2 regions of the Paenarthrobacter sp. GQ52 genome follow, and region 1 is predicted to be linked to the other one. Evidence: riboswitches for the same ligand, from Rfam matches in the RefSeq annotation. Region 1 holds a riboswitch; the other holds the start of a gene.
What was found. Region 1 has a riboswitch for cyclic di-AMP ahead of AC6CH8_RS18125 (aggregation-promoting factor C-terminal-like domain-containing protein). Riboswitches for the same ligand answer to the same signal wherever they lie in the genome.

Region 1 (5,354 bases):
CGATTCGCCGTCGAGGTGCACTTCGCGGCGGGCGAGGTCGATCAGGACGCCGGACGGACGGGCTTCCTGCTGGGGCGCCGGGCGGGCGGCTTCGGTGCGCTGGCGGGCGGCGACCGTGGGGTCGCCGAAGGTGGAACGCACGACGTCGAGTGCGGACCCGGGTGCCCCGGCGGGGGCAACTGCGACGGCGGCATAGCTCTCGGCGCCGGTCACGAGGGACTGAGCGTAAGCCCGGATTTCCTGGGCAAGCTTGGCAATGGAGGTACCGGCGGCCGCTGCGGTTTCTTCGTCAATGCCCATGTAGAGAACGAATCCGCGGGCCACATTGTCGTTGGCAACGGGGCGGAGCTTGTCCGACTGCGCAATCACCGGGGTGGGCGCAGTCATCGGCGCCGGCTCTGCTGTGGGAACAGCGCGCAGCTGGCCGTAAGAGTTGGGGTTGTAGCCCTGCGGCACGTATCCGGGAGCCTGCTGACCTGCCCCTTGCGGAGAGGGAGAGTAACCGGGGCGGTTGCCGAAGCCGGGGCGAAGCCCTGCGTTTGACGCGGCCTTGTTGGCGTTACGGACGGAGATGTGGACGTATCCAGATGCAACTGACATGGAGTGCTTACCTCAAAAGTGAATAGCCGTCATCGCGGCTTCGAATGCTGGTTGTCCCCGCAATGAGTTTGGGGATGGGCGCCCAACGCTGGGCTAGGGGGCGAATGCCTGAAACTTTTTTGGGGTGGAAAGTTAGGCTTGCATTCGACAACAGCGGTCATCATGGCCAGCGGGTGCGCTGGGCCAGGTTGCTGCGGCTGCAGGTGCTGTTGAGTTCTTGTTCACATTGGAAGTGTGCAACGTAACAAAGGCAACACGCAAGTAACAAAGCGCCGAACCGTCCACATTTTGAGACACAGAGGTCTATTGTGTCGCAAATCACAATTCAGTAGGGCCGGTAAATGAACGCCATTTCATTCGGTGTAGTCGGGAAATATTCGCCATCTACTGAATATTCTTCGGCATATCGGGGATGATGTGCATGCCCATTTCCACTAACCCTCTCTCGACGGAATCTCACGATCTGAAACACTTGTTGTCCAATCGGAGCTGATCGTCACAAGCAAATTTCAGGACAAAATCTGCTACAAGCCGTAGAACACGGCTGAACCCGGGCCGCCGGAAACCTTGGGCGCGGAAGCGTGTCCGCCAGCCCCCTCCTCGCTAGTCTGATCTCACAGCGTCTTCACAGGATGGGCAAAGCGTTGGCAAACAAGCAGAACGGAGAGTTATCCCATGGCCTCCTCGCACTCCATGACCAACAACCTTCCCGAGCTGTCCCATCCGGACGGCTCCCCCATCCGTGCCCTGGTAGTGGATGACGAACCCAGCCTCGCTGAGCTGATGAGCATGGGCCTGCGTATGGCAGGCTGGTCTGTTGCGGTCGCCGGCGATGGTCCGGAAGCAGTAAAGCTAGCCAAGGACTTCCGCCCTGACGTGCTGGTCCTGGATGTCATGCTTCCCGGATTCGACGGCGTCGAAGTCCTCAACCGCATCCGCACCTTCGCCCCGGAGGTTCCCGCCCTGTTCCTCACCGCCAAGGACGCCGTGCAGGACCGCATTGTCGGACTCGCAGCAGGCGGGGACGACTACGTCACTAAACCCTTCAGTATGGAAGAAGTCCTCCTGCGCCTCCACCGCCTGGTCCAGCGCTCGGGCGTAGCTGCCATGGACACCGCCGAGCTGGTGGTCGGCGACCTCACGCTCAACGTAGATACCCGGGAAGTAACCCGCGGCGGCCAGGATATTCCGCTCACCGCCACCCAGTTCGAGCTACTGCGGTACCTCATGGAGAACCCCAAACGAGTTGTCAGCAAAGCCCAGATCCTGGACCGTGTGTGGGATTACGACTTCGGCGGCCAGGCCAACATCGTGGAGCTCTACATCTCTTATCTGCGCAAGAAGATCGAAGCCGGCCATCCCCCGATGATCCATACCATCCGGGGTGCCGGCTACGTCATCAAGCCTGCGGACTAGCCCTTGGGCACCCTCTCGCGAATGGCCAGGAAGTCCGAAGTGTCGGCCGGACAGACTCAGCTCAGCTGGCTCAATCCCTCCACCTGGCACCTGCGTACACGCTTGGTCCTGGTGGCCATGGCACTGTTGATCGCCATTTGCGCTGCTGTGGGGGTGGTCAGCTACGCGTCCATGGACATGGTCTTCAACAGGCAGCTCGACAGGCAGTTGGAGCAGGCGTCCAGCCGCGCGAATGACTTCGGCAGGCCGCCGTCGAACTTTCCGTCATCCCCCGGCAGGCCGGATCCCTTGGAGGCGCGCGGGCAGGCGGCGGGCACGCTCAACGCGAGGATCGACGGCTCCACCGTGCGAAGCTCGGGTTTGATCGACGCCCAAGGTCACCGCGTCTCGCTCTCAGCGGACGACGAGCGGGTTCTGGTGTCGCTCCCCACGGACAACCCACCCGTGGACCGATCGCTGTCCAACGGCGATTACCGGCTGGTGGCAGTCGAAACCACTTATGGCGACGTGATTGTGACGGGCCTGCCTCTGGAGGACAAGCAGAGCGCCGAAGCCTCGCTGGTGTGGACCATGGTGCTGGTCTCGCTGGCTGGGCTGGTGGTGATCGGGCTCGTGGGAACGGTCATCATCCGCCGGACCATGCGTCCGCTTGAGCAGCTCTCCGAGGTGGCCACGAAGGTTTCGCGCCTGCCTCTCGACGCCGGTGAGGTGGCACTTGCGGTGCGCGTACCGCCGTCGGCATCCCATCCTGGAACGGAGGTGGGCAGCGTCGGCTATGCCTTGAACCAGATGCTGAACAACGTTTCGAGCGCGCTGGAAGCACGGCAGGAAAGCGAAACCAAGGTTCGCCAGTTCGTGGCCGATGCCTCGCACGAACTGCGGACTCCCCTGACCGCCATCCGGGGCTATACCGAGCTGCTGAGGATGACGGAGAACTTCACCGAGGATGGACGGAAGTCGCTGGCACGTGTCCAAAGCCAGTCCGAACGCATGACCACACTGGTGGAGGACCTTCTCCTGCTCGCTCGGCTGGATGAGGGCCAGCCCGTGAAATTTGAGGACGTGGACCTGACACAGCTCGTGATCGAAACGGTTAGTGACGAGAAAGTCATGGCACCGGACCACATCTGGCAGCTCCAGCTCCCCGATGAGCCCATCACTGTGCGCGGCGACGCCACCCAACTTCACCAGGTGCTGGCCAATTTGTTGTCCAATGCCCGCAAACACACGGATCCCGGCACCACTGTGGTCACAGGCGTCATGCTCTCCGCCGACGGCAGTGCCGTGGTGACAGTGACGGATAACGGCCCCGGAATTCCAGAAGACTTCCAAGGCCGGATCTTCTCCCGGTTTGCCCGCGCTGATGCCGCAAGATCGGGCTCTGAGGGCACCTCCGGACTCGGCTTGTCCATTGTGGAAGCCATCGTTTCAGCGCATGGCGGTAGCGTGGAAGTGACCTCGCGGCCGGGTCGCACGGAATTCACCCTCCGAATCCCTGCCGTGAGCATCGAAGGCCTATAACGAATCGGGCAAGGCGACTCACCGGCGTCGTGATCTCTGTTACCTAAATGTGACTTCTGCGGAATCCTCCTGTACCGTCGAAAGGGTGGGTCGTCCCTAGCAGGCCCACATCCGGGATGCGCCGAGCTCTGCCACTTCCCGGAGTCCGTTCTTTCTCCGAGGCAGAGACGGGGGACCCAGAGTCTCCGGGCCCAGGCCTTTTTGGCCGGCCCTTGGGGTGAAGCCGCAGCATGATGCGCGGCCGGATGACCTCATCCGAACCCGACAGCTAACTCCGCAGGCGCTGAGAGGTAATCACATGTCTGAATTTAACGATCAGACGCGCCCTTCCGCGCGTCACCGCGACGAACACAACGCACCGCTCACCAAGTCGCAGTCCGTCCTCAAGAACGCAGCCCGCCAGGGTAAGTCCGGCCACCGCATGTCCGTCGTAGCCGGTGTCGTGGCAGCTGCACTGGGCGTTGCCTCGCTCGGAACCGCCGCCAATGCCGCACTGACCCTCCCCGAGGCCAGCCGCGTAGCCGGAACCCAGTCCAGTGCGCAGGTCAACACCAACAAGTCGGCCGAGATCTCCGCCTCCCTGGATGCTGCCGCCGAAAAGGGTGCAGCCGACAGGGCCGCCGCGGTTAAGGCAACTGCTGACAAGGCTGCCGCCGAGAAGGCTGCCGCTGACCAGGCCGCAGCCGCGCAGGCCGCCGCCGAAAAGGCTGCCGCAGACCAGGCTGCCGCCCAGGCCGCAGTTGAGAAGGCTGCTGCTGACGCTGCTGCCAAGCAAGCCGCCGACGCCGCTGCTGCCGCTGCCGCCGCGGAAGCCGCAGCTGCTGCTGCCGCCCCCAAGGCCGTGGACGACCCCGCTGCTGCCAAGGCGTACGCACTGAGCATCCTTGGCAACTACGGCTGGGGCCCGGGCGAAATGACTGCCCTGAACACGCTGTGGGAGAAGGAATCGAACTGGAAGACCACGGCGATGAACGCTTCCAGCGGCGCCTACGGCATCGTCCAGTCCCTGCCTGCTTCCAAGATGGCTACCGTTGGTCCTGACTGGGAAACCAACTACCAGACCCAGATCAAGTGGGGCCTGAACTACATCAAGGAGCGCTACGGATCCCCGTCCGCCGCTCTGGGCTTCCACTTGGCCAACAACTGGTACTAAGCCAGACTGCTTGATTGCCGCGCCCGTTGCCGCCGTTCGCACCAGTACCCACTGGAGCGGATGGCGGGAACGGGCGCGGCTTTGCCGTTTCACAGGTGCGTGCCGAAGAACGCTATGCCTCCGGTTCGGCCTCCACCGCTCCCCGCACGGCTGCGATGGACGCGGCGACATCCCCGGCGTCCGTAGTCCAATTGCTCACCGAAATCCGTAAGATCTCGCGGCCACGCCACGACGAACCGGACATCCAGACCGCGCCCTCTGCCATGAGCCGCTGGGTGATCCGGTGCGTACGGTCATCGCTTCCGAAACTCACCGAGACCTGCGTGAACACGACGTCGTTGAGCACCTCCACACCAGGGATCGAGGACAGTCCTTCAGCCAAAGCACGGGCATTTGCTGCCAGGCGCTCAACCATGGAAATCACGCCGTCCCGGCCGAGCTGCCTGAGTGCGGCCCAGACCGGAATGCCCCGGGCGCGGCGGGACATCTCCGGAACTTTCTCGAAAGGATCCCCAGGCCCGGCATCCGTGGCAATGAGGTAACTCGTGTGAACGCTGAAGGCACGCCTCAAGGCTTCCGGGCGTGCCACTATTGCCAGGCCACAGTCGTAAGGGACATTCAGGGTCTTGTGGGCATCCGTTGCCCACGAATCTGCGTCTTCCAC
Region 2 (5,354 bases), on a different contig from region 1:
GCCGCGCCGCCGTCGCCACTTCTGCCGACCCCGACGGGAAGCTGAAGCAGCTGCTCAGCGCGCAGTCGACTGAGAGCATCCAGCGGGCCTCGTCCGTTGGCAGCATGGCCAGCCCCCTGGACACGCTCACCACGGCATCCCCTTTTGGTTACCGCATCAGCCCCCTCACGGGTGGCGCAGGTGACTTCCACCGTGGCCAGGACTTCGTTGCCCAGTGCGGCACGGCTGTGCATGCAGCGGCCACCGGCAAGGTGACGTTCGCCGGATGGCACGAGTACGGCGGAGGCAACCGCGTTGTCGTTGACCACGGCAATGGCCTCGAGACCACGTACAACCACCTGTCGTCCTTCACCGTCCAGGTAGGCCAGACCGTAAACCGCGGCGACACCGTCGCCCTGAGCGGCACCACGGGCGCTTCCACCGGCTGCCACCTCCACTTCGAGGTCCAGGTCAACGGTGAAGTTGTAGACCCCATGGGCTGGCTCTAAGCCATTTGATGGTTGCCTCTCGCATTAGCGGGACGCCCCGTGACCTGAATGTGACATTCGCTTTCAAGTGTTGTAGCGTACAGAGCGCATCGGCTTTTTAGGGGGCCGGTGCACTTGAGTGGATTGCCTAGCTCTGCCACCGCTCAAGGTCCGTTCGCATAAATCGTCTGGCAGGGGCGGGGGAACCACTTCTGGCCTTCGAAAGAAGGCCTTGGGGTTAAGTCGCAAAAGCTTCCTTGGAAGCAGCGCGGCCGGATGACTCCCATCCGAATCCGACAGCTCACCTCGCAGGCATTGGGAGAGGCTACCTACGTGTCATCACGCACTACCCCTGCGCGCCATCGCGCCCAAACGGTTCGCACGAACCCGTTGAACACTCTTTCCAAGGCTGTTTCCTCCAACGCAGGTACCGTGGGCCGCCAGGCCGCCGTCCTTGCAGCAGCCTCAGGCCTCGTCCTCACCGTCGGCTTGCCGGCACAAGCAACAGACACCGACGTTTCCAAGTCGGAGGCCTCCAGCACCCAACAGCTGGTTGCTACCGCGGTGATTACCGCAGAACCGACAGCCACTGTCTCCTTCGAGAGCCCCACCGTGGCCACCCTGGAAGCCCCCAAGGTAGTACAGCGCGCAGCGCAGGTTACCGAGCGCGCGGCGGCCACCAGCGAAGAAACAGCGGAAGCAGTTACAGCGAAGTCTTCCGAGGCCAAGGATTCGGCCTCCAGTGCAGCTGCCTCCGGTCTCGCCGCCATTGCCTACACCGGCATCGGCTCTCCCTACGTTTGGGGCGGAACCACACCCAACGGTTGGGATTGCTCCGGCTTCACCCAGTGGGTCTACGCACAGGCCGGAATCAGCATCCCCCGCGTCAACGCCTGGACGGCCATGACGCCCACCAGCACTCCTGCTCCCGGCGACCTCGTCATGCAGAACGGCGGAGCCCACGTAGGCATCTACGTCGGCAACGGCATGATGATCAGCGCTTTGAACCCTGGCCAGGGAACGCTGCTGCACTCCGTAGCGTCCACCGGCACCTCCTCGTTCTACACCCTCCGCTAGAAAAATCCGGTTCGGGGTCGGCCGGCATTCCCCACATGCTGGCCAACCCACTACCCGCGTGCACCCCAACTGCATGCGGATACGAAAAGAGAAAATCATGACCAGTGCAAACAAGGTTGCACGGCACCGCGCTGAGGCCCCCAAGACCAGCTCGCTTGCCGTCATCGCCAAGGCCGTCAGCAACAACGCCGGTGGCGTTGGCCGCCAGGCAGCAGTTATTGCCGCAGCTTCAGGCCTGGTCCTGACCAGTGGCATCGCAGCCAACGCTGCCGATACCAACGTGGATCGCGAATCGACGTCCACGTCCACTCTTGACGTGCAGTCGGTAGTCCAGGCCACCATCGCCGCGGACTCCACTGTGGCCATCTCCTACGAGCGCCCCGTGGTCACAACGGTGGAAGCCCCGGCTCCCGTAGTAGTCGAGGAAGCTCCGGCTAAGGTTGAAGCCAAGGTCGAGAGCAACGAGGCAACCGCGGTTACCGCCAACGCAGCTCCGGCAGCCAATGCAACCGTTGCCGTCAGCAACGCGACCCCCGCTCCGGCAGCTCCCGCCGCATCCAGCGGCCTCGGTGCCGCTATCGCTGCTGCAGCTTACGCCCAGCTCGGCGTCACCCAGGACTGCACCATGCTTGTGACCAACTCCCTGGCCGCCGTGGGTATCAACTTCCACGACTGGCCCGCTGGCTACCTCTCCCTTGGCCGCACCGTGAGTGCAGCTGAAGCCCAGCCTGGCGACCTCGCCTACTACGCCAACGGCGGTTTGGCCGGACAGGCCCACATCGCTGTATACGTCGGCAACGGCCAAGCAGTTCACGGTGGATGGAACGGATCCACCACGGCACTGTTCAGCGCCAACGTGGGCTCCGGCCCGGTCTTCATCCGCGTCAACGGCTGATCCACATCGCGTAAGAGCACCCCGCTGGCTTTGGCCGGCGGGGTGTTCTGCTTTAACCCTTGCCGGCTCGTGGGATGCCCGTAGTAGTGGGCGTGCGGCCACCACCCACTTTGGTTCTGAAAGCCGCCCGACTCGCCGCAAATCACGTGTGTCGGGGCGGTTATGCCCCTCAAAGTAGGTGGTGGCGGCACACCAAGTGGCCCTTTGATTTTCCGCCACATCCTTTAACCGCGCATGAATTCTTGCCGACACTGCACGCGAAACGACGGAAAAATTCGTTGATACGGCATATAAGTGCTTACCCTTATGTTGTCGATCCACAGCCCGTACATGCAGAGGGCAGCCGGCCCTCGTGCCCCTGACGGGTGCGGCCGTGAAGAGGTACGTGCATGCGCACACTCGTTCTGAATGCTGGATATGAACCGCTGGCGGTAATAACATTCCGCCGGGCGCTGGTCCTTGTGCTCACTGGGAAAGCTAGCGTGGTGGCCGAAGGCGACGAGCCTGTCGTCGGGCCACAGGAGATACTCGGAAGACCTTCCGTGATCCTCCTCAACCGCTACATCCGTCCCCGGTACAACAGGATTACCGCCGTGAGTCGCCGCGGGGTACTTCGCCGCGACGGCCATCGCTGCGCCTACTGCGGGAAAACAGCCCACACCATAGACCACGTCCACCCCAAATCCAGGGGCGGCGCGGATTCCTGGGAAAACCTGGTTGCGGCGTGCTTGAAATGCAACAACGCCAAGAGCGACCACACGCTGGCAGAGATGGGTTGGAATCTCCGTTTCAAGCCCGGCGTGCCCCAGGGAACCATGTGGCAGATCAAAGAACTCGAGAAACCTGCGCCGGACTGGGACCCGTTCCTGTTGCCGGAATCCGCTGCCTGATCGATTTCTGCTGGTCTCCAGCCGTCCCGGGTAATCTGGGCGGATGGAGTTCAATGCCGTGATTTTGGCGGGTGGCCGGGCCACCCGTCTCGGGGGCGTGCCCAAGCCATCGTTGGAGTACGACGGCGGCACCCTCCTTTCCCATGCCCTGCAGGCGGCCCGGGGTGCTTCGGCTGTGGTGGTGGTGGGACCGGACGTTCCGGTCGGGTCGGAAAGCACGCAACTACCGGCCGGCGTTCTGCGGGCACGGGAAGAACCGGTCTTCGCCGGTCCCGCTGCGGCCATCGCGGCCGGCCTGGCTGCGTTGAAGAATAGTCCGAGCACCCCGTGGACCCTGGTGCTGGCATGCGATATGCCGCACGCTTCCCGCGGCGTAGACCTTCTTTGGGCTGCCCTCGCATCCAGTCCAAACGTGGAAGGAGCCATGGCTGTCTCTCCTGACGGACGGAAGCAGCCACTCCTGGGCGCCTACAGTACAGCTGCGTTGGAAAGGGAAGTGGCCGTAGCTTCCGGAGGCTCGGGGTTAACGAACTCTTCAGTGTTCCGCCTGCTTGCTAGGCTGAACGTGCTGGACGTTGACGTCCCCGCGGGGTCCACGGATGACGTGGATACGTGGGAGGACGCCGCGGCTTTGGGCATTAACTACGAGTTGGAGGCGGACGTGAAGAGCCAGGAAGAGACGCTCGAGGAATGGTGCCGCACACTGCTGCAGGCTTTCGAGCTTGAGGGCGTGGAAGTGGACGTTAACGAGGTACTCGCGGTTGCTGGGGTGGCAGCACATTCAGTGGTGCGCCCCGCCGCGCCCCTGACTACGTTCATTGCCGGATACGCGGCAGGCATGGCCCGGGGGATCGGTCAGGCCAGCGATGATGCGTCCATGAACGCTGCCCTGGAACTGGCCCGCAAAGTAGCCAAGGAGTACTCGGAGTCCGGGACTGACCCGGAATGACGGCGGCCCCCAACGAGGGCCATCACGCGGCACACACGTGGCAGGAGGCCCGGCAGCGCGCGTTCGATGTTGCTGCTCCCATTCCGCCGGGGCCCGTGCCGCTCAGCTCCGCACTCGGCCGCACCCTGGCGTCCGATGCCCTGGCCCTGCAGGACATGCCCCACTATGCTTCGTCGGCCATGGACGGGTGGGCCGTCAACGGCAGCGGCCCATGGATCCTGACCGAGCCCGGGCAGCGGCTCGCACCGCACCAAGCGAGTCCCATTGTCACCGGCGGTCTGATACCGCCCGGTGCCAAGGCTGTTCTGCGCAGCGAGAGCGGCGTTATTACCACGGACGACGACGGCCTGCCGGTTCTTGCGCTGGGCGGCACCGCCAAACCGGGCGAGCCCCGCAACGGCCAACACATTCGTAAAGCTGCAGAAGAGGCCGCTGAGGGTGACGTCCTGTTGAAAGCCGGCACAGTATTGAATCCGGCGCATATTGCCTTGGCAGCGCTGGCGGGTTTGGACCACGTGGAAGCCCTCGGAAAACCGTTGGTCCGGTTCCTCCTGACGGGTTCGGAAGTCGTGGCACGGGGTGTTCCCATGCCCGGGCAGGTCAGGGACACCTTCGGCCCGCAGCTGGGTGCCGTCGTCGGGCTCTTGGGCGGTATAGCAGGGGAGCAGCTCAAGGTGGGCGACAGCTACGAGGAGTGGATTGCCGCACTTCGGGACACAGAGCCCTCAGCAGATGAACTGACACCGGACGAACCGTACATCGAAGCGGAGGCCCCTGCCGACGTCGTTGTTACTACGGGCGGAACGGGACGCTCGGGAACGGACCACCTCCGCAAAGCCGTGGCTGAGCTGGGAGGCAGTTTGCTGATCGATGGCATCGCGATGCGGCCGGGCCATCCTGCCGTGTTGGCGGAGCTGCCTGATGGCCGGTTTGTGTTGGGGCTGCCGGGGAATCCGCTCGCCGCGATGATGGCCTTGTTTACCGTCGGGGGCCCGCTTCTGGCTGCTTTGGGCCACGGTCGCTTGGAAGAAGTGGGTGAGGTTCCCTGTGGCACCACTATCGACGCCGACCCCGGA

Region 2: it holds a riboswitch for cyclic di-AMP, as region 1 does, so the genes downstream of both, AC6CH8_RS00635 (C40 family peptidase) here and AC6CH8_RS18125 (aggregation-promoting factor C-terminal-like domain-containing protein) in region 1, are expected to answer to the same signal.

Annotation. Positions count from the first base shown of each region.
Region 1 covers NZ_JCAXEJ010000017.1:41,120-46,473, forward strand. The annotation lists gene AC6CH8_RS18110 (winged helix-turn-helix domain-containing protein) at 1-600, opposite strand, end outside; gene AC6CH8_RS18115 (response regulator transcription factor) at 1,276-2,016, shown strand; gene AC6CH8_RS18120 (sensor histidine kinase) at 2,038-3,537, shown strand; cyclic di-AMP (ydaO/yuaA leader) riboswitch at 3,671-3,832, shown strand; gene AC6CH8_RS18125 (aggregation-promoting factor C-terminal-like domain-containing protein) at 3,836-4,690, shown strand; gene AC6CH8_RS18130 (pyridoxal phosphate-dependent decarboxylase family protein) at 4,803-5,354, opposite strand, start outside.
Region 2 covers NZ_JCAXEJ010000001.1:134,804-140,157, forward strand. The annotation lists gene AC6CH8_RS00630 (M23 family metallopeptidase) at 1-488, shown strand, start outside; cyclic di-AMP (ydaO/yuaA leader) riboswitch at 634-796, shown strand; gene AC6CH8_RS00635 (C40 family peptidase) at 801-1,544, shown strand; gene AC6CH8_RS00640 (NlpC/P60 family protein) at 1,642-2,439, shown strand; gene AC6CH8_RS00645 (HNH endonuclease) at 2,829-3,329, shown strand; gene AC6CH8_RS00650 (NTP transferase domain-containing protein) at 3,373-4,278, shown strand; gene AC6CH8_RS00655 (molybdopterin molybdotransferase MoeA) at 4,275-5,354, shown strand, end outside.